Linked DNA regions of Pigmentibacter sp. JX0631. The protein of the gene in region 1 binds, or shares a complex with, the protein of each later gene. Links are inferred from orthologs where the notes say so. Each region holds a gene or a part of one and is shown on either strand. Other genes may lie near its edges.

Region 1 (11,260 bases):
TGTGAAACATTTATATATATGTAAGTGTTTTTATTAAAGAGAACATTGAATGAAAAGTTTTATCTCCGCAGTTTTAAAAATTACTAAATTATTTTCAGTTTTTTTTATGCTTACATTTTTTTATAGTTTTGCTAATGAAGATGATGAAAAAGTAAAAGAAAAAAAATCTTTAGTGATTTTAGGTAATAGTGAAAGTTTTTTTTCTCAGAAAAAAAGTAAACATGAAATTTGTAGTTTTATAAATAATAAGTTAGTTACTTATGTTGATTTAATATATTATGTTAAAGATTGTAAATTATTATTTGTTAAAGATGCTGAGGTATCTAATCAACTAATTCAAGATCAACGAAAAAAAATTATTGCCCTTCCAGTACATGTTTATGCGCAGCTAGAAATTGGAAAGGAATACAATTCAGATGAGTATTATAAAGATTATTCTTCAAAAAATGCCGAATCTTTTCAGATGATTTGTAGTAAATATGAAAAAGAAGTTTTAACTTCTAACAACGAAAAATTTTATTACATTGAAGATTGTAAAAAAAGAGAGTTTAATAAATTTAGTGATATTGAAATTTTTTCAACTAAAAGTAAACCTATATATTCAGTAGATCAAAAACTTCTAAATCGATTTAAATTTGGCACACCTATCCAAGTTACTAGGAAGGTAGATAATTCAGTAATTAAAGTACCTGAAGAAAATTTATTAGCAGATTTACCTACAGAAAAAGTACTCTGTGCTAAGTTAGAAAGAAAGGTCGTAGCCTTTCATGAAGGTTTTTTCTTTGTTCAGGATTGTAAATTATTTACAATTTCAGATTTTAATATTGATATTCAAAGAAAAGCAGACGAACTTGGCGGAATAAAAGAATTGACTGTAAAGCAAGCTATAGGTTTATCTCAGGTAGGATCTATAAAAAGCTCGGAAGTTTTAAGAAAGATGCGTTAGTTAAAATTTGCTGGAAGCATTCTTATAATTATGCCGCTAGTTACATTATTATTTGGCCAACCTTTTACAGGTTGTAATCCGCTTTGAATCCAATCGTTTCCATATCCTATAGTAACAATTTGATTGCTTTCTATATTATATAAATTAGCTAAGTATTTAGATATAGATTGAGCTCTCATTAAACTTTCAATTCGTAATTGTTCTCTATTTCCACTAGATAAAATAAAGGCTTCTATTAAAATTCTGCCATTCAATTTTTTAAATTGGTTAAATTTTTCTTTTAAAATATCCTCTCCTTGTTTGGAAATTTCATAAGAAAATTGGTTTAAATCACTGCTAATAAAAAGATCTTGAAAAGAAATTTCTACTCTTGGACTGATAGAGATTTTTCTATTTATATGTTTTTCAATTGGAAAAATGGTATCCCCTACCATAGGTTTCCAATAAATATTCGCAGTTGTTATATATTCATTAGGGATTTTCCCATACTGAGATTCAATATCCGAAGCGCCGGAAATTAATGCCTCAACAATATTGCCATTAACACCCGTTACATTCCCTTTCCCCACAAAGACCCATTTACCAGGAGGCAAACAACGCATTATTTGTACTTCTCCTCCAACTGCAGGTCTGAGATATGTTGGTATTTCTTGTCCAGTATAAAAATCCCAGCCAACTTTATATTCATTACTCCCTACTAACTTTTCTACAATTGCCAATTTCATTTGCTGTGGATCTATTTCTTTTGGAGTACATTCTTCATTAGCGTAAGTTTTATGGGTATAATACTCTCGTTTTGATAATGGAGAATAAGGGAATGATTCCGGAAACTTGTAAGCAAAAATAAGCGTTTGAAACATGGCTGAACATGTTGTTAAGAAGATTTTTAGATATTGCAATTTTTTTTCAAACATGAATTGCATATATTTCCTTTTAAACCAAACTTTGGCTTGATTCCTTGCAAGCTTTTCGGCAACCTGCGGGTGCCAGTATGGGCAAGTTTTTAATTGGTCAAAAAATTGAATTTAAAAAGGTATAGAAATGAGAAAAGTTGGCACTATAATTGACAATTTACGGAGTGGCGAAAAGGCTCCAGATAGACACGAAAATCCTTATTTGTCTGAAGCATTGCAACTATCTGAATATTTACTTACCCAATCAGAACTACAAAATATTTTTCCAAATGTTTTTCAAGAAATGCAGAATCCTTTCATTCTTGAAGTTGGTTGTTATATGGGAAAAAATGTTATTGAACTTGCGGAACAAAACAATAAAATGAATTTCCTAGGTATTGATATAACGTATAAGAGAGTAGTTAAGTCTGCTCGAAAACTAAAAAGATTTAATATATCGAATGGCAAGATTGCAATTTGTGATGCAAGATACTTAATAAATGAGCTGTTACCTGAACAATTTTTGGATGGAATTTGTGTCTTTTTCCCTGATCCTTGGCCGAAAGATCGCCACGAAAAAAATAGATTACTTAACCAACAATTTATCCAAGCTGTTTATCAAAAAATTAAACCTAACGGATTTTTTTGGTTTAAATCAGATCATCAAGTATATTTTACTCAGACAAATGATTTGTTGTTAAATTCTGGATTTGTTGCAGATGATTTAGATAACAACCAACCTAGGGCTCAACCAAGAAATATAATTGGAGGGCCTTACGAGACAGCATTTCAAAAATTATTTATAAATAAAGGGATTCCTTTTTATCAACGTGTTTACTTAAAAAAATAATAAGGATTCACAAAATGTTGAATGATAACATTCTAGATAAAGGACAATTAAATTCAAAATTAGCGCAAAGAACAGCTCTAATTGCGGCTCTTTGTGCAGCAGGTTTAGCTCTTGGGAAGTTTTCTTTGTTTCTCTTATCAGGATCTCTAGTCGTAGCATTATCTGCTTGGGATAGTGCAATGGATATGCTTGTAAGTTTAATAAATAGAAAAATTGTTGCCTATTCAAGATTAGATGCTGATGATAATCATCCTTATGGGCATGGAAGAGTAGAAAGTATTGCAGCTCTTGGTCAAGGTTGCTTAATAATAGGTGGTGCAATTGGTATTATAGCTTCAAGTGGTAGACAAATTTATGATTACTTTTTTGACAATGTAAAAATACACTTTCACGCAAATTGGAATCAAGTAATATTTTTTGGTTTTGCAGCAGCAGTAAGTCTTTTTGTTACAAAATTGTTAAAAAATAATGGGAAAAAATTAAATAGCCCTGCTCTATTAGCAGATTCGGAGCATTATAAAGTTGACTTAGTAACAAATTTAGCAAGTGGTTTAGCTATTTTTTTTGTTATCATTTTAGGTAATCCAATTTTAGATCCAATAATAGCTTTTGTTTTTTCAATTTATATTATTTATGGAGCCTTTGGTTTAATAAAAACTAGTATTAATGAATTAATGGATCATGATATACTTGATGAAGTTAAGTTAAAAGCAAAAGAAATTATAAAAAATACAGATAATAGAATAGAAGATATACATAGATTTAGAGGTAGAAAAAGTGGGCACAAATATTTTTTTGATTTTCATGTAACACTTCCTGATAACTTAACATTTAATGAAGTTCATTTAATAATTGAGAAAATTGAGAAATCCTTAGAAAGTTCATTTGATAGTGATGTTATTGTCCACGCGGATCCCAGTAGTGTTAGAATAAAATCATGAAACTAAAAAAAAATATTCAAGATTTTTTAATCGAGAAAAATGTATTGGCTTCATCTTTATTTTCATTTGAAAATGAGAATAATAATCTTGCAAAAGATAAAGAATTTTTTGATTTTTGGTTAAATTCTGGTGCTCATGCTGAAATGCATTTTCTGCAAAAAAATATTCAAGCTAGAAAAGATCCTCAGTTGGTTCTTGAAAATTGTAAAACAGCATTAATTTTCTTATTTCCTTATTCATATGGACATAGAATTAGAGGAAAAATTGAAGATGAAAATTATCATAAAAGTATAGTTAGTAAAAATAATTCAATATATAGTAAAAAACTTATTTCCCGCTATGTTTATGGAAAAGATTATCATAAAATACTAAAGAAAAATCTTACTGATATTGCAAAAAATTTACAACTTTATTTGGATTTAAAATTTAATTTTAGACCAGTCATTGATTCAATCCCCTTTTTTGATCGAGCTCATGCTAGGGAAGCTGGATTAGGGTTTATTGGAAAGAATACAATGCTGATAAGGCCTGGAATGGGTAGTTTCTTTTTTATTGCGACTTTACTTACCGATATCCCGACAAAAGTATTGTTGGATAGGGGTGAATCAAAATTAAATCCTATTCTGAATTTAACATGTGGGGATTGCACAAAATGTTTAGATTCATGCCCCACACAGGCGCTCTTGCCTGATTTCTTTTTGGATGCAAAGCGATGTTTATCTTACTTGACGATAGAACATAGAGATATTGTGCCCAATGAATTTCTTCCGCATTTCAAAGATACAATTTATGGATGCGATATTTGTCAAGAAGTTTGCCCATATAATTTTGTTACAACAGGCTTCCCCATCATCAAAGAATTTTCTCAAGTACATGCTCCTTTTTTGATGATAAATGTAAAAGAGGTTGCCTTGATGGATGAAACTCAATATGAAAAATGGTTTGGTGGAACTGCAGCTACACGAGCTAAATATTCTGGTTTGGTAAGAAATGCTTTATACCATCTATATGCTACTTTAGATCCTGATTTATCGAGTGTTTTGGGGATGCTAGCAAAATCAGAAAATGAGTTAATCCTTAAAACAGTTAGACAATTAGAAGGATTAATAATAAGTAGAGATTAGATCATTTGTTTATTTAGAAGGAACAAAAATGTATTTAAAAAATCTTATTTTAAGATTATTTGTTTTTATAATATTTGTTACGTTTGTTAGTAGCTGTCAGTCTTTAAAACCTTTAAATGAAGGAATTCAAGAGGGATATGAAGCTATTAATCCTGCCTCCATTATTGCCGTTCCTACATTTGTGTTACCAGATCCCTCAAAAGCTGCGGTAATTGATCCTGCAATTATTAATACACATCAATTTATTCCAAAGCTTGAAGCTAAAGTAATGGAGGCATTTAAAGACCAGCCAAATATAAATGGATATTCATTTAGTGTTGTTAATAATGTAGTTATTAAAGAAAAATCAGATATATTAAATAACATGAATCAAAGATTAACTGCTATATCAAGTCGTTTTTCTTCGAGAGAATCAATAATAAGATCAGTAATAACTTCATCCTGTTTAAGTAGAAAAAACTTTGTGGAATTTTATAGTTATTGTGTTGCCCCTGATAGCGTATGGATTTCTGAGTTAAATAAACTTGCTTTAAAAGTATTAAATGCTGATACTGCTTTATTAGTTGTATTGAAAAATTTAGATTCAAGTTCAAACAATGACATTTATGTTTTGCATGGCGGAATTTCGCTTTTACTAGTAGATACAAATAATGGGAAGTTAATTTGGGGGAAAGACAAATTTGTAACCTTAAAAAACCCGCCAGAAAAAAAATATTTTCCAACTATTGATGATCTATTAATTTCAATTTTTAATGAAGAATTTTGGGAAGGATTTCCAGGAAGAATTCAAAAAAATAAGCCTAAGGTATAAAACATTATTGGAGGATGTTAATGTCAAAGGAGAAAAAAAATTTATTACGTAAGTCAGATTTTCTAACGGCCTCTAGTGCTAATATTGATGAAATTTATTTTCCATTAAGTAATAATACACAAGATGAATATCAAGAAAAATTGGGTTCTCCAGGTGAATTTCCTTTTACAAGGGGAGTTCACAGCAAAATGTATAGAAGTAATTTGTGGACCATGCGTCAATATGCTGGTTTTGCAACTGCTGAAGAAAGCAATAAAAGGTATAAATATTTATTAGCACAAGGACAAACTGGACTGAGCGTTGCTTTTGATTTGCCAACACAAATTGGGTATGATTCTGATAGTCCTGAAGCCGCTGGTGAAGTTGGAAAAGTTGGAGTTGCAATAGACACTTTAGCAGATATGGAAATCTTATTTGCTGATATTCCTTTAGAACAAATTTCAACTTCTATGACAATTAATGCTTCAGCAGCTGTTTTATTAGCACTATATATTGCGGTAGCTGAGAAACAAGGTGTCAAAAGCGATAAACTGAGAGGTACCATTCAAAATGATATATTAAAAGAATATATATCTAGAGGAACCTATATATACCCACCAACTCAATCTATGCGAATAATTACAGATATTTTTTCTTTTTGTAAAGAATCTGTACCTTTATGGAATACTATTTCTATTAGCGGTTATCATATACGAGAAGCAGGTAGCACTGCCTCTGAGGAAGTTGGATTTACTTTAGCTGACGGTATCGCTTATGTTGAAGCTGCAATAAAATCTGGATTAGATGTTGATGAATTTGCTCCAAGATTATCTTTCTTTTTTAATAGCTTTACTGATTTATTTGAAGAAGTTGGTAAATTTAGAGCAGCTAGAAGAATTTGGGCAAAAATAATGCGCGAAAGATTTCAAGCAAAAAATCCAAAAAGTTGGATGTTACGATTTCATACCCAAACAGCTGGCTCAACTCTTACGGCTCAACAGCCAGATAACAATATAGTAAGAGTCACAATTCAAGCATTAGCTGCTGTGTTGGGTGGAACACAAAGTTTACATACAAATTCTAAAGATGAAGCTTTGGCTCTACCTACTGAAGACTCTGCAAGAATAGCCTTACGCACTCAACAAGTTATTGCATATGAAAGCGGTGTTGCTGAAACAGTAGATCCCTTAGCTGGGAGTTATTATGTTGAAGCAACAACTGATAGAATAGAAAAAGAAGCAATTGAAATTATCAAAAAAATTGACGAAATTGGTGGCATGGTAAAAGCAATTGAGCAGGGTTTCGTTCAGGCGTCTATTCAAAAGTCTGCTTATAAGTATCAACAAGATATTGAAAATCAAAGTAGAGTTATAGTTGGGGTAAATAAATTTATTATCGAAGAAAAACCAGTCGAAAATCTTTTAAAAATAGATGAAAGTGTTGAAAAAAATCAAATTTTAAGATTGAAAAAGATAAAAAATTCTCGAGATCAAAATGCGGTAAAAGAAGCTTTGGTAAAATTAAAAAGTGCTGCACAAGGTTCGGATAATTTGATGCCTTACATTCTTAATGCTGTAAAAGCCTATGCAAGTATTGGAGAAATCTGCAATATATTACGCGAAGTATTTGGTGAATATAAGGAAAATATAATATTATGAATGATAAAATTATTTTCTCAAAAGAGGAAAAAAAACATTATCCAGTATTGAAAATAGATTATTCTAATAAAAAAAATATCATACGCCCTTCATGGGATAATTACTTTATAGGAATTGCTGAAGCTGTTTCGAAACGCAGCCATGATGGTGAAACGCAAGTAGGAGTAGTTCTCGTTGATGAGAATAAAAGAATATTGGCTACAGGATATAATGGTTTTCCGCCGGGAAGTGATGATAAGAATCTCCCAAATCTTCGCCCTGATAAATATCCTTTTATTGTCCATGCTGAAATAAACGCTATAGCGGCTTCAAGACAGGATTTAAGAAATTCTTCTTTATATTGCACTTTTAGCCCGTGTCGAGATTGTGCAAAGGCAATAATCACGGCAGGTATTAAAAATGTTGTATTTCGTACGGCATATAAAAATGAAGACTATGAATTTGTTATGAATTTTCTCAGATCCTGTGGTTTAACTGTCCGCCAAACAGAAGAATAGTGTCCAAATTTTAGATCATTGCCTTCACCAAAATTCTAGGGTAATGAGAAGCGTGCGGTGCACTTTTGTTAATATTTATGGTGTAATATTTCATGATTAAACCTCTGTACTATTTGTTTTTGATAAGTGTTTTAATAAAAAATTACTACGCTTACGCTCTCGAAAGTTCCAGTTTTATTCTTATAAATACGCGATCCAATTCACTTGATAATTCAGATTATAGATTACCAAGAGAAGAATTGTCAAAAAATTTTGAAAACTTTGATAAAATTTTGAAGGAAAACAAAGGTATTTATCAGCCTTTGCAATTACTTTTTATTGAAAAACAGCATATTTATATCCCAAAAATGCTTATCAAATGTGAAGACAAACTCTTTCTATTGACTACGAATAAAAAACTACAAAAATTAGGCTATTCTATTGATTTATTTGAACCCGTGTTAGATCAATTTAAAAATTCAGTAGTAAAAGGTAGCCTTGTTGCTGCCTACTGGAAAAGTAAAGATATTCCAGTTGCCTTGATAAAAGATGAAAAAGGTATTCTTTATTCAGTAAATAAAGAATCTCACCATGATATTTCTATAGAAACGGTTGGTTTAAGCTTCAAATAGGCAAATCCTTTTTTAAGATAAAAATAAAGTCTTGACACTTTCAAAGCACTGTTTACTTTCCAGGTAAGGTTTTCGGGGGCAAAAAGACCCTCAATTTTCTATGTCTTATCATTATGTGGTTTTCATCCACTCTTCTTTTTGGAGGTTCAATATGAAGATTCGTCCACTTTCAGATCGTATCTTGGTTAAGCGTGTTGCGGAAGAGACTAAAACTGCTGGCGGCATTCTCATTCCAGACAATGCAAAAGAAAAGCCAGTGGAAGCAACAGTTGTAGCTGTTGGAAATGGAAAAGTTCTTGCTGATGGGCAAGTTCGTCAAATAGACATTAAAGTAGGCGATAGAGTTTTATTTAGTAAGTACAGCGGTACTGAAATCAAAGTTGATGGTGAAGAACACCTTATTTTGCGTGAAGATGATGTTCTTGGCGTCATTGGTTAATTTTTAAATTAATTTGTAATATTAGGAGTTTAATATGTCAGTAAAAATGATCAATTTCGGTGAAGATGCACGTAAAAAAATTCTTGTTGGTGTAAATACATTAGCTGATGCAGTGAAAGTTACGATGGGGCCTAGAGGTCGTAATGTTGCTATTGATAAGTCTTTCGGCTCACCAAATGTTACTAAAGACGGTGTTACTGTTGCAAAAGAAATCGAACTAGAAGACAAATTTGAAAACATGGGTGCACAAATGGTGAAGGAAGTTGCTTCCAAAACCTCTGATGTTGCCGGTGATGGAACAACTACAGCTACTGTTTTAGCCCAAGCTATTTACCGTGAAGGTGTAAAGCTTGTTGCAGCAGGGCATAATCCAATGGATTTAAAACGTGGTATCGATAAAGCTGTGCTTGAAGTAACAGCAGAATTGAAAAAAATTAGCAAACCAATTTCTAGTCATAATGAAATAGCTCAAGTTGGTACAATTTCTGCCAATTCTGACACTACAATAGGTAATATTATTGCTAAGGCCATGGAAGAAGTTGGCAAACAAGGTGTTATCCAAATTGAAGAAGCTAAAGGCATGGAAACAACACTTGATGTTGTTAAAGGAATGCAATTTGATCGCGGATACCTTTCAAATTATTTTGTAAATGATGCTGAAAGAATGGAAGTAAACTACGAAGATTCCTATGTCCTTATTTTTGATAAAAAACTATCTTCCTTAAAAGATTTAGTTCCAATTCTAGAAAAAGTAGTTCGTTCTGGTAAACCACTATTAATTATTGCTGAAGATGTTGAAGGTGAAGCGCTAGCTGCTTTAGTTCTAAATCGTTTACGTGCAAATCTTAAGATTGTAGCTGTAAAAGCTCCTGGATTTGGAGATCGTCGTAAAGCTATGCTCGAAGATATTGCTATCTTAACTGGCGGTGTTGTTATTTCTGAAGAGCTTGGAATGAAGTTAGAAACAACCACAATTGAACAATTGGGTATTGCTAAACGCATTCGTTGTGACAAAGATAATACTACGATCATCGATGGCCAAGGTGATAAAACTCAAGTTGAAGCTAGAGTTAAACAAATTCAAAAACAAATGGCTGATACAACTTCTGACTATGATCGCGAAAAACTTCAAGAACGTCTTGCTAAATTATCAGGTGGCGTTGCTGTTATCCGTGTAGGAGCTGCAACTGAAGCTGAAATGAAAGAAAAGAAAGCTCGTGTTGAAGATGCATTGCATGCAACTCGCGCTGCTGTTGAAGAAGGAATCGTTCCAGGGGGCGGTGTAGCTCTTATTCGTGCACAAAAAGTATTAGAAGCTTTACGTTCTAAAGTAATTAATGATGAGCGTTTTGGTATTGATATTATTTCTCGTGCAACTGAAGAACCACTTCGTCAAATAGTTGCAAATGGTGGCTACGAACCATCAGTTGTATTAAACAAAGTGCGTGAAAACTCCACTGTGAACTTCGGCTTCAATGCAAAAGAAGAGCGCTATGAAGATATGGTTGCTGTGGGAATTATTGACCCAACTAAGGTAACTCGTTCTGCATTACAAAATGCAGCATCAGTTGCTTCTTTATTGTTAACTACTGAGTGTATGATTGCTGAAAAACCAAAAGATGAAAAAGCCCCAGCTATGCCAGCAGGTGGCGGATACCCAGGTATGATGTAATATATAATCAGATAGAACTGAATATCTTTAAGACCTACGTTTAGAAATAAAAGTAGGTCTTTTCTTTTAAAATCCAATTTTTCATTTATATTTTTGAATTACTGCTGAAATATTATAATACTATTTTAGTAATTCTTTTTTAATAAACAAAATATTTATAACTTATCCTTACATTTTTAAATACTAGAACTATATAAACCATATTTCTTTTCCTGAACTGTAAATCCTATTGATTTATACATATTTATTGCCAAACCATTTTCTTCTGCTTCAAGAGTAAAAAACTCCTGATTTGAATCTTCAATTGCATATTTTATTAATGTTTGTGCAACTCCTAATTTTCTATATTCTTTTAATGTTTTTAAATTTTGTAAACGAGCAAACTCATCATTCCAGTATAATCCTACATCTGAAATAATTTCACCATTTAAAAATGCTGCATACCAATATCCGTGGTTATTATCGGTATAAGATTTAAATTCAAAAACTCTTTTTTCTATATATGATTTAGATTTTTTTTTATTTAAAAATTCATTAATTTTAAATTGAAAATTTAAAACTTGTTCCCAATCATCATTTGTTACCATTCTCTTACAGAGAACTTCATTGTTATAATATTTACATTTGATATCTTTTTTTCTCGCAGTCATTGTTAATCTGTCAAAAAAAATGAAATTATTTTCTTTAAATTTATTCAGTTCAATATAACTCAGATCACCAGGCCAACTAAAACACATTTGTTTATTACTAGAAATATTTGAAAATTCATTTTGATAATATTTTGTCCATTTTTCAAAATCTCCAATTGATAAAGGATTTTTCAAAATCAAGTAATTACC
Region 2 (11,118 bases), 270 kb from region 1 along the record:
ATGCATTTGTTACTCATAATTGCGATCAATTTGAAATGCAAAAACAAAAATTTTTAGGTGATGGCGTTGTCACCGGCTATGGATTTATCGCTGGTCGCCCTGTATATGTTTTTGCCCAAGATTTCACTGTTTTTGGTGGTTCTTTAGGTGCGATGCATGCAAAAAAAATCTGTAAAGTAATGGATCTTGCTTTGCAAAATGGTGCTCCGGTAATTGGTTTAAATGATAGTGGTGGAGCACGCATTCAAGAAGGAGTTTCCAGTTTAGGTGGATATGCAGATATCTTTTATAGGAACACCATAGCAAGTGGAGTTATTCCACAAATTAGTGCAATTTTAGGACCATGTGCAGGTGGTGCAGTTTACTCTCCAGCTATTACCGATTTCATAATAATGACCCAAACCTCTTCACATATGTTTATTACAGGGCCAGATGTTATAAAAACGGTAACTGGTGAAGACGTTGATTTTGAATCATTGGGTGGAGCAGATACGCATCATTCGAAAAGTGGTGTAGCCGATGCTGCTTGCGCAGATGAATATGAAACCATTGCATTTGTGAAAAAATTAATTTCCTATCTTCCGCAAAATAATTTGGAAGCACCGCCTGTACATAATTGTAGTGATGCAGCGGATAGAGCAGATTTAGAATTAAATTCAATTATTCCAGACAATCCAAATCAGCCATATAATATGCGAGAAATTATTAAACGAGTTTGTGATTTGGATTCTTTCTTAGAGTTGCAACCTAATTATGCAAAAAATATGATTATAGGTTTTGCTCGGTTACAAGGTCAATCAGTCGGGATTGTTGCAAATGATCCTATGAATCTAGCTGGAGTATTAGATATTAATGCAAGCATAAAAGCAGCTCGTTTTGTTCGTTTTTGCGACGCATTTAATATTCCTTTAATAGTTTTTACTGATGTTCCAGGCTTTCTACCTGGAACAGAGCAGGAATGGCGTGGGATTATTAAACATGGTGCTAAGTTACTTTATGCATTTTGTGAAGCTACAGTTCCTAGATTTACAGTGATTACAAGAAAAGCATATGGTGGCGCATATGATGTTATGAACTCTAAACATATTGGTGCTGATTATAATATTGCATGGCCAAGCGCAGAAATTGCAGTCATGGGACCAGAAGGTGCATGCAATATTATATTCAAAAATGATATTGCGAAATCAACTAATCCTGAGAAAAAAAGACAGGAATTAATTCAAAACTATCGGGATACTTTTGCAAATCCGTACGTCACTGCACAGCAAGGTTTTATAGACGATGTAATTGAACCTAAATTAACAAGAAAATTATTAATTCAAGCTCTAACTTTAAATAAACAAAAACGAAAAGAATTACCAAAAAGAAAACACGGCAATATTCCTTTATAATTAAAATATAATTCAGGATGGGATTTTAAAATGTTTAATGATCAATATTTACCATTAATACATAAGCCATTTAAAAAAGTACTTATCGCCAACAGAGGTGAAATTGGTGTGCGTATTATTCGAGCTTGTCGTGATTTAGGTTTGTCACCTTTAGCTGTTTATTCATCGGCAGATCTTCATTCTAGACACGTTGCTTTAGCCGATGCAGCTTGTTGGATTGGCAATGCGCCGAGTAATGAAAGTTATTTAAATATCCAAAATATTTTAAATGCAGCAAAAGAGCTTGAAGCTGAAGCTATACATCCAGGTTTTGGTTTTTTATCAGAAAGTGCAGAATTTGCAAATGAAGTTTTAAAAGCAGGTTTAGTTTGGATAGGCCCCTCACCTGCATCTATCCATGCTATGGGTGATAAAACATTAGCGAAAAGAAAAGTAACAGAAGCAGGGGTTCCATGTAGTCCTGGCAAAAATGAGCCATTAAAAGATTTAAAAGATCTCCAAGATACTGCACATCAAGTAGGATATCCACTTATTTTAAAAGCCGCAGCAGGCGGTGGTGGAAAAGGAATGCGTGTTGTTCGCAAGGATGAAGAACTTGCGCAAGCTTTTGAAGCCTGCCAAAGGGAAGCTCTTAGTTACTTTGGCAATGCAGATGTTTTTTGTGAGCGATATATAGAACATCCAAGACATGTTGAATTTCAAGTTTTAGCAGATTCTCATGGAAATATTGTTCATTTATTTGAACGAGATTGTACTATTCAAAGAAGGCATCAAAAATTAATTGAAGAAGCCCCTTCGAGTTACATTAGTGATGAAACAAGAAAAAAAATGGGCGAAATTGCAGTCAGAGCTGCTCAAAGTGTTGGTTATGTAAATGCAGGAACAATTGAATTTATATTAGAATCTCCAACAAAATTTTATTTTATGGAAATGAATACAAGAATTCAAGTTGAACATCCAGTAACAGAAATAGTAACAGGTGTTGATTTATTACAAATGCAAATAAAAATAGCTATGGGTGATAAATTACCTTTTGCCCAAAAAGATCTTTTTATTCGTGGGTGGGCTATAGAAGCAAGAATTAATTCGGAAGATCCTTTTAATAATTTTCGTCCTGATCCAGGAACAATAAAAGATCTTGAGTTTCCTTCTGGCCCAGGAGTAAGAGTAGATTCACATATTTATCCAGGTTATAAAATACCTGAATTTTATGATTCCATGATTGCTAAATTAATAGTCTATGGAACAGATCGCAATGATGCATTAAATAAAATGGCAAGAGCATTGAGTGAATTTCAAATAGAAGGTATTCAAACAACAATTCCATTTCATCAAGCATTAATTGAATTTCCAAATTTTCGTGAAGGTAACTATACAACCCGCTTTATTGAAGAAAATGATAAATTACTTGAAAACTCAGAACAATTACATGCTATATTAACAAAAGAAGAAGCTGCTGTTGTTGCAATTAAAGTTACTGACCAAAAAGCAAAATTAGAAGCAAAAGTAAATGTGCTTCCAGAAGTAACGTCTGCATGGTCAAATGCTTTTCGTTTAGAAAGTACAAGAAGATAATTAGGAGTATTATTTTATGAAAATTCATGTGCAAAAAACTAAAGGAAAAGAAGAATTTATCATTGATGTCCCAGCTTCTATTGACTTCATGCATTTAGCAAAAGGAGAATATTTCTCCCTCTATATCCAAAATAATTTGGGACAATTTATTGAAGAAAAATGTACTTTTTTAGCTGATGGAAGAAGTATTTTAATAGGAAATAAAATAGTTCGTGTAAATAATAATTTTATAGAAAAAAAAGGTGAACATTACAGATTTGGTATTAAAAGTAACAACTATATTCAGCAAAAAAATTATCTAGCAAATGTAATAAAACCTGTTCAATCAAGAACAAATTTAACAAATATTCTTGGTGGAGAATTAAAATCGCCTATGACTGGAAAGATTGTTTCCGTGTTAGTTTCTGAACAATCTGTTGTCAAAGAAGGAGATGCTTTAGTTATTATTGAAGCAATGAAAATGGAAAATAGAATTGTTGCTGAATGTGATGGGACAATATCTAAAATAAAAATTAGTAAAGGAAACAGTGTTTCTGTTGGAGATTTTCTTTTATATTTGTCCCCTACAAATCAAGGTTAATTGAATGAAGATAAAACAATCCATTGATATTAATACTATTGTAAATTCTTTAATAGGAAAATTTTGTCTTGAAAATGTTGATCAATGGAATTCTCAAATTAGAGCTTTAAGTAAAGCTATTACATTTGTAGAAAATGATCCTTTGCTCGCTCCTAAGCTTTTAGCACACCCAAATTTATCTACAAATGCCACAATGCAAGCAAGAATTATAGGAATTACGGGACTGCCAGGAGCTGGAAAATCAACTCTAACTAATTTAATTGTAAAAGAATTAAGAAAATTAGGGAAAAAGGTTGCTATTTTTGCAGTAGATCCCTCCTCATCATTAACAGGCGGAGCTATTCTTGGTGATAGAGTTAGAATGCATGAACATTTTCGTGATCCTCATGTTTTTATCCGTTCTATGGGTTCGCGTGGAGCGCTCGGAGGTGTTGCGCGCGCCACTCGTAGCGCTATTCGTTTAGCATCTGTTTTAAATTTTGATTATATTTTGGTTGAAACTGTTGGGATTGGTCAAAGTGAAAGTGAAATTACTAGCTTAGCAGACTCTACGGTTCTAGTATTAATGCCCAATAGTGGCGACGAAATTCAATTAATGAAATCGGGTATTTTACAATTAGCAAATATTTACGTTGTAAATAAATGTGATTTGGCAGATTCCTCAAGAATGATTCAAGAATTGATGGAAAATACAGCTCCAAATGAAGAAAATCAATGGCATCCTCCAGTACTAAAAACTTCAGCAGCTAAGAATGAAGGAATTTCGGAACTAGTAAACTCATTTTTTCAGCATGAAGAATATGAAAAAAACAGTCATATTGGACAAGAACTAAGAACTTTACGACTCCGAAACGAAGTTCTACAAAATATTTTAATATTAGCAGAGGAAGTTTTTCGAGAAAAAGTTAAGCAAATTAATGATGTAGAGATAGAAAAATTATCGCTAGGAAAAACAACTGCCATGTCTATAGCAAGTGAACTTTTTCAGAAAGAAATAAAATAGGAATATGTTATGCATATAAAAAGAATTAATCATTTAGGAATAGTTCCCAAAGATTTAGCTCAAGCTAAAAAATTTTTTAATGAAATTTTACACTTGAATAATGAAGGCACAGAAGTTGTGGCGGAACAAAAAGTAGCTGTCGAGTTTTTAAGATGTGAATTTTCAAGATTAGAACTACTTTCTCCTACTGCGGATGACAGTCCAATTGCAAAATTTTTAGAGACCAGAGGTGCAGGCATTCAACATATTGCCTTTGAGGTGCAGAATCTAGACAATTGGATAGAATATTTGAAAAAAAATAATATTCGGCTTATTGATGAAAAGCCCAGGTATGGTGCACATAATACTCGAATTGTATTTGTGCATCCCCATGCTACGGGAGGAGTGCTTGTCGAATTAGTCGAGGAGCAAGCCGCAATTTAATTTTAGACTAACATTTAAAGAAGAAATTTTATTTATGCCAATTCAAAAGCTTTATGTTTCAATTTTAAGTTTTTTCTTTCTTTTTACAGTAGTATCATGCCGAACTGTACCAATTTCTGAACAATCTCAAGAAGAAGGAATAACTCGCATTCGTGATGAATTTGAAGATAAAAATTGGTCTGATGTTGTTTCAAATGTAGATGAATATAAAGCTCGTTATCCTTATTCCAAAAATTTACCAGAAGCAGAACTAATGCAAGCAAATGCCTACTATTTATCTGGTAAATATCCAGAAGCCATTGCTGCTTACGAAGACTTCGCGCGTAGGAATCCAATCGATAAAAATGTTTCATTTGTTCAATATAGAATTGCAAATTCTAATGATTTGCAAGCTTCGGAAGAAATTGATAGAGAGCAGGTTTCAGCTCGAAAAGCAATTATAAAATACAGTTTTTATGTAAAAAATTATCCGAATGCTGAATATATTCCAGAAGCTACTGAAAGAATTAAGGTGCTAACAAGACGCTTGGCTGAACATGAAATGTTTATTGCGCGTTTTTATTGGAGGAAAGACTTATATTCAGCAGCATTAAATAGATATTTAGAAATTTTAACGAAATTTCCACAATATGATGATCTTAAATTAGAAGCGAAAGAAAGAGCAGCTGTTTGTTATGAAGAAATGGCAGATTTTCTAGAAGAAAATCCAGATTCAGATCAATATGCTGTCATTAAAAATGTTAAGCCAAATGATTTACGGCAAAAAGCAAAAGAAATACTATCTATAAAGTAACATTACATTCAAATAAAAAAGAAGGTAATTATGAAAATTCTTCATACTTCTGACTGGCATTTAGGGGCTACTTTTGAAGGTATCGGACGTGAAGAAGATCATAAATATTTTTTAAGTTGGTTGATCCCATTTTTAAAGGAACAAGAAATTGTAGTCCTTATTATCTCTGGTGATCTTTTTGATCAATCCCAACCCTCCGCAGAAGCTCAGAAAATTTACTATCAATTTCTTTTGTCTGTATCGCAAAATACTAAGGTACAAAAAGTAATTATAGTAGGTGGAAATCATGATTCCCCAACAAGGCTTGATGCGCCCGCTGAGCTCTTAAAACTTCTTGATGTTTTTATTGTAGGAGGAATTTCGTTTGAAGGAAAAAATCTAGATCGATATTTATGTCCTATTAAAAACGCCGAAAATGTTGTGGAGTTGGTTGTTGTCGCAGTTCCATTTATTCATGAATATAAGCTAGGCATAAGAACTTCTTTTCAAAATGAAAATGAAATATATTCTCTCTTTAAAGAAAAAATACAAAAATTTTATTTTGACTTAGCTGAAGCTGCTGAAAATATAGCGCATGGTGCTCCTATTGTTGCAACTGGCCATATGGCGTGTTGTGGCAGCGAGCTAGATGATGCTCCACAAGAAATACATATGATAGGTACAATGGGAGGACTTCCCTCTACAATTTTCGATTCGAGATTTTCTTATATAGCTTTAGGTCATATACATAGGGCATATCGAGTAGAGCAATCAAATGCATATTACAGTGGGTCACCAATTCCATTATCAATTAAAGAATCAAATTTTCCTAGATATGTTCAGATTATCTCTTATGAAAAAGGTTCTAAAGCAAAAACCGTGCAAAAATTTGAAGTTCCTGTATTCAGAAAAATAATAGAAGTAAAATCAAATTTAGAAGAAATAAATAATGTTTTACTAAATATTTCTTGGCAAACACCAATGTCGCCTATTTTGGCTATTACAGTGCAAGTAAACGGATACCGCTCAGGTTTAGATTTAGAACTAAAAAATTTATTAAGCAATAAATTCCAAGAAAATTCTCCTCTGATAGCTTATGTCAGACAAGTTCCAGCTAAATCTGAAAATGTAATTGCAAAAAATAACGAAACATTTTCTTTAAAAGAGTTAACTGCTGAGCAGGTTTTTTTAAAAATGTGTGACACATATAATGAAATAGTAGACGAAAATTTATTGCAAGCTTTTCGTAGTTTATTAAATGAAGAAAATATTTAATTTATTTAATAAAGGAAAATAAATTGAAACTAATAAAAATTCAGCTGGAAAATTTAAATTCTTTGTATGGATTTCATAGTATAGATTTTGAAAAAGATCTTTGTAATGCACCACTTTTTTTAGTAATGGGAGCTACAGGCGCCGGTAAGTCAACACTAATGGATGCTATGTGTTTGGCGTTATTTGGACAAACTCCTCGCTTAACTAAAGCAAAATCAGATAAAGATCCTGAAAATGACTGCAGACAAATTATGTCTAAAGGAACAGTTTTTGCATATTCGCAATTAACTTTTTCTAAGCAAGAAAATAATACTATAATTAAATATAGAGCTACATGGCAATGTGAAAGAGCATTTAAAAAACCAGAGGGAAATTTTAAAGATCCTAGAAGAATTTTGGAACGATATTCAGATGAGTTAAATGACTGGGAACAAATAGTTAGCGATCAAAGACCAAAGTTTTATGAGCCTCACTTTAATAAAGTGCTTGAATATCTTACAGTAGAAGATTTTAAACGGATGGTTCTGCTTGCACAAGGAGAATTTGCTGCTTTTTTAAAAGCAAATGAAGAAGAGCGAGCAGCAATATTAGAAAGACTGACGAATACCGAAAAATATAAAGAAATCGGAAAAAAAGCTGCCGAAAAAAAGAAAGAATTTGAAGAAAAATTATCTATTGCTTCATTAAAATATAGTGGTGTAGAAGTATTAACTAATGAACAAGAAGAAAATCTTTTAGAAAATTTAAATAAAAAACAAATTGAATATACTTCTCTTGATACTGAAGCAAAAAGAGTTCAAAAAAATATTGATTGGATTGAAAAAAATATTTTACTGCAAGAAAAATATATAGACGCACAAAATAAATGGAATAAAACTGAAGAAAAATATCAAAATAATATTGAATATATTATAAAATTTAAAAATTATAAGAAATATGCAAACACTATAGAACTAATTTTTAAACATGATAATTTAAAAGCAGAATTGCAAAATTTATATGAACAAAAAGAAAAAAATAAAAATGAAGCTAATTTATATGAAAGTCATATCGACTTTTTAAAATTAAATATTGAAAAATATAACGAAATATATGAAAATTTAAAAACTGAAAATGAAAGGCAAAGACCCTTAATAGCTAAAGCAAAAGAATTGAGAATTGAAAAAGATTTCACTCTTAGTAAATTAAATGAAACAAAAGAAAAGAAAATATTTTATTTACAAGAGAAAGAAAAATTCCTAGCTCAGTATAAATCGATTGATTTTTCTATTATAGAAGAAAAAAGAAAAAAAAATAAATTGTATGAAGAAATTCTTATAACTTTAAATACCTTAGTACAATACGAATATTTATCAGATAAAGAATACTCTAAAATTAAACATGATTTTGAGAATATAAAAAAAGAAGTTATTCTGCGTTCTTTACCATTTGAGAAACCACAAGAAAAATTAAAACAATTTCAGCAACAAAAAGATAATTTAATTGCAAATATGGCAGAACTTTCAAAAGCCTCATTCCATCTTGAAAATATGCAAAAAATTGATGATAATATAATAAAATTAAAACATAAAATAGAAGAAAATGAGTTTTTGTTATTACGAGAAAACGAAAAAATATTTGCCGATAAAAATACCTTTCTTAATGAATCAAATAGTATTAATGAAATTAAAAATCATATTCATAAACTCTCATGGCATTTAAATATTGCTGAAAAAAGGCAATTATTAGTGAGTGGTGAAGAATGTCCTTTATGTGGGAGTTCAAGTCATCCATATTTTAGTGAAAAATCTTTCCGGAGTGCTGATTTAGATGCATTAAGTCAGTATGAATTTTTAACTGAACAATTAAAGCAAAAAGAAATTTTGATAGAAAATTCTAGAAAAGAATTAAGTAGTTTTGAAGTAAATATTCTCGTTTTAAAAGAGCAAATAAATAATTTTAAATTAGATCTTGATAAATTAAAGCAAGAAAAAAAAGAAAATATAAATTTATTAATTAAGCTCTTAAATTTATCAAATTCCCTAGAGAGTGGTTTAACTAGCGAAAAAATATTTCAGCATTTAAACAATTTAGAACAAAAGAATGAAGAAGAAATTAATGTAATTCAAAAATCATTAATTGAAATACAAGAAAAACTCGATTTATATAACATAAATAAAGAAAAATATTTAGAAGCAAAAGAAATAAATACTAAAATTAAATTTATAATGAAAGATATTATAGATATTTTATGTTATTTTGATGAAAATTTTTCTTTTGAAAATTACAAAAAATCTTTGAAATTAAAGGATCAAGAGAATTATAAATTTCAATTAACTGAAAATAATTATTTTTCTAGGTTTAGAGAAATAGATATTAGTTTGAATTCTTTGAATCATAAAAAAATATCTTTAGAAAAAGATATTTTAGTGCGTGAAAAAAATATTTCAGATATTTTGCAAAGTATGGGGGAAATTGAAAGAAAATTAGATATTTTAATCAAAGAAATTAATACTATTTTTTCTGGTGAAGATCCGAATTTAATAGAAAAAAATATGTATCATGAGTTAGATGAAAAATATAAAACGCTAGTACATGAAAAAGAACAATTAAGTGAGAAAGAAAATAAAATTAAATTAATTAAAAGTTTAATTCAAGCTAGTGAATTGAAGGAAAAGCAATTACTAGATGCTTTATTTATTTATTCATCTTCAATTGAATTAGAATGTAAAAAATATAAAATAACAAAAGAAGAAGTATTACAGAACTTTCTCGATGAAATTACTAAAGAAAAGTATGAGGCTATTACAACTGAATTGGAGTTGGATAAATCAACGGCATCAGCTTTAATGCAGCAAAGACTTGATGATTTAAATCAACATCAAACTTTAAAAATCGATGCTTATATTGAAAATTTAGATGAACTTTTAGCTACAAAAAAGAAATTAACAATACAAATCGATGAAATAACTTCAGAAAAGACAAATATTCAATTTCAAATAGATAAAAATATTGCAAATAAAGAAATTGCACAAAAATACTTCAATGAACTAAATATTGTAAAAAGTGAATACTCAGTTTGGTTAAAATTACACCAAATAATAGGCATTAATAATGGTGAACAATTTAAAAAATTTGCCCAAATTTTAAATCTGGAAGAATTAATTGGAAAAGCTAACTATCATTTGGCTAGGTTTGAAAAACGCTATTCCTTGGCACCGGCTTTAGATTCTGAGAATAAACCCAGACTCGCATTTGCAATTAAAGATGCATATCATGCAAATGAGGTAAGATCTTTTAAAACTTTATCAGGAGGTGAAACTTTTCTTGTTTCTTTAGCTCTCGCTTTAGCTTTAGCTGATTACCGAACTGTTAAAATGCCAATTGAAACAATTTTACTGGACGAAGGTTTTGGAACGTTAGATCCCTCAACCTTGCAAGTTGCAATGAGTGCCTTAGAATCATTATATTCAACTGGTACCCAAGTGGGCATCATTAGTCATGTTGAATTTTTAAAAGAAGCTATCGGTGCAAGGATAATTGTTGAAAAACTTGGAAATGGACATTCTGCATTGAAAGTTGAAAATATTTGATTTGAGGTTTTTATGAATATTCAAGAATATTTGAAAAAAGAGGCAGAAGGAAAATCTTGGCTTCCAGGTTTTGGTGTCTTTGAAAGAGAAGTTCGGCGTTTTTTTGCAGTCCCTGCACAAACAATTCTAGCTCCCTTTGGTAGTGCTATTCTTTATTTTGGTTTATTTGGATTGGCTTTAGGAAAACTAATATCAAAAAATAATGATCAAGTTCTTACTCATGGTTATGACTATGTAGTCTTTTTAATTCCTGGAATTATAGCTATGGAAGTTGTAAATGCCGGTCTGCAAAACCCAATGAGTAGCATTATGATTGCTAAATGGAGTGGAACAATCGTCGATGTTTTAATGGCTCCGCTCTCTCCATTTGCTATGTGGTTTGCATATATTAGCGGGGCTGTTATCCGCTCTCTTATTGTTACTTTAGCTGTTTTAGCGGCAGGATTTTTATGCGCCTGGACTTTTGTTCCTTTTAATCCATTTTTACTAGTTGCGGCATTATTTTTAGCTACTGGAATATTTGGAAG

The links.
Region 2: the proteins of QEJ31_RS06455 (region 1) and meaB are in contact, whole or in part, in a crystal structure (PDB 8DPB), measured with the Methylorubrum extorquens proteins. The link is inferred for Pigmentibacter sp. JX0631 from one-to-one orthologs. Residues at the interface, in SOR27001.1 of Methylorubrum extorquens: Glu577, Glu578, Asn579, Asp580, Gly581, Arg582, Arg583, Arg585, His596, Ala604, Ser605, Ala608, Asp609, Gly611, Phe612, Asp613, Val614, Asp615, Ile616, Gly617, Pro618, Leu619, Glu625, Arg628, Gln629, Val631, Glu632, Asn633, Asp634, Glu661; in SOR26638.1 of Methylorubrum extorquens: Arg20, Ala21, Ala24, Arg25, Thr28, Ser32, Arg33, Arg34, His37, Thr98, Gly99, Gly100, Ser101, Ile102, Leu103, Lys106, Thr107, Ala110, Ala113, Ile114, Asp115, Arg116, Ala118, Phe119, Ile120, Arg121, Pro122, Pro124.

Annotation. Positions count from the first base shown.
Region 1 is NZ_CP123622.1:1,483,064-1,494,323, reverse strand. Bases 4,919-7,893 are described here. They hold QEJ31_RS06455 (methylmalonyl-CoA mutase family protein), read left to right. Parts: upstream 4,919-5,585; coding sequence 5,586-7,202; downstream 7,203-7,893. Other genes in these bases: QEJ31_RS06445 (hypothetical protein), read left to right, coding at 7,792-7,893; QEJ31_RS06450 (dCMP deaminase family protein), read left to right, coding at 7,199-7,699; QEJ31_RS06460 (hypothetical protein), read left to right, coding at 4,919-5,565. Outside these bases: QEJ31_RS06485 (hypothetical protein), read left to right, coding at 50-946; QEJ31_RS06480 (OmpA family protein), read right to left, coding at 943-1,860; tRNA (guanosine(46)-N7)-methyltransferase TrmB, read left to right, coding at 1,988-2,689; QEJ31_RS06470 (cation diffusion facilitator family transporter), read left to right, coding at 2,704-3,630; tRNA epoxyqueuosine(34) reductase QueG, read left to right, coding at 3,627-4,754; more of QEJ31_RS06460, read left to right, coding at 4,783-4,918; more of QEJ31_RS06445, read left to right, coding at 7,894-8,310; co-chaperone GroES, read left to right, coding at 8,462-8,749; groL (chaperonin GroEL), read left to right, coding at 8,784-10,421; QEJ31_RS06430 (N-acetyltransferase), read right to left, coding at 10,598-11,260. UniProt on the Escherichia coli protein: Catalyzes the interconversion of succinyl-CoA and methylmalonyl-CoA. Could be part of a pathway that converts succinate to propionate.
Region 2 is NZ_CP123622.1:1,208,088-1,219,205, reverse strand. What follows is about bases 2,717-5,549. They hold meaB (methylmalonyl Co-A mutase-associated GTPase MeaB), read left to right. Parts: upstream 2,717-3,550; coding sequence 3,551-4,549; downstream 4,550-5,549. Other genes in these bases: bamD (outer membrane protein assembly factor BamD), read left to right, coding at 5,007-5,549; mce (methylmalonyl-CoA epimerase), read left to right, coding at 4,559-4,972; QEJ31_RS05200 (acetyl-CoA carboxylase biotin carboxyl carrier protein subunit), read left to right, coding at 2,983-3,546; accC (acetyl-CoA carboxylase biotin carboxylase subunit), read left to right, coding at 2,717-2,966. Also shown: QEJ31_RS05210 (acyl-CoA carboxylase subunit beta), read left to right, coding at 1-1,391; more of accC, read left to right, coding at 1,422-2,716; more of bamD, read left to right, coding at 5,550-5,765; exonuclease subunit SbcD, read left to right, coding at 5,796-7,019; QEJ31_RS05175 (AAA family ATPase), read left to right, coding at 7,043-10,591; QEJ31_RS05170 (ABC transporter permease), read left to right, coding at 10,604-11,118. UniProt on the Escherichia coli protein: Binds and hydrolyzes GTP. Likely functions as a G-protein chaperone that assists AdoCbl cofactor delivery to the methylmalonyl-CoA mutase (MCM) ScpA and reactivation of the enzyme during catalysis.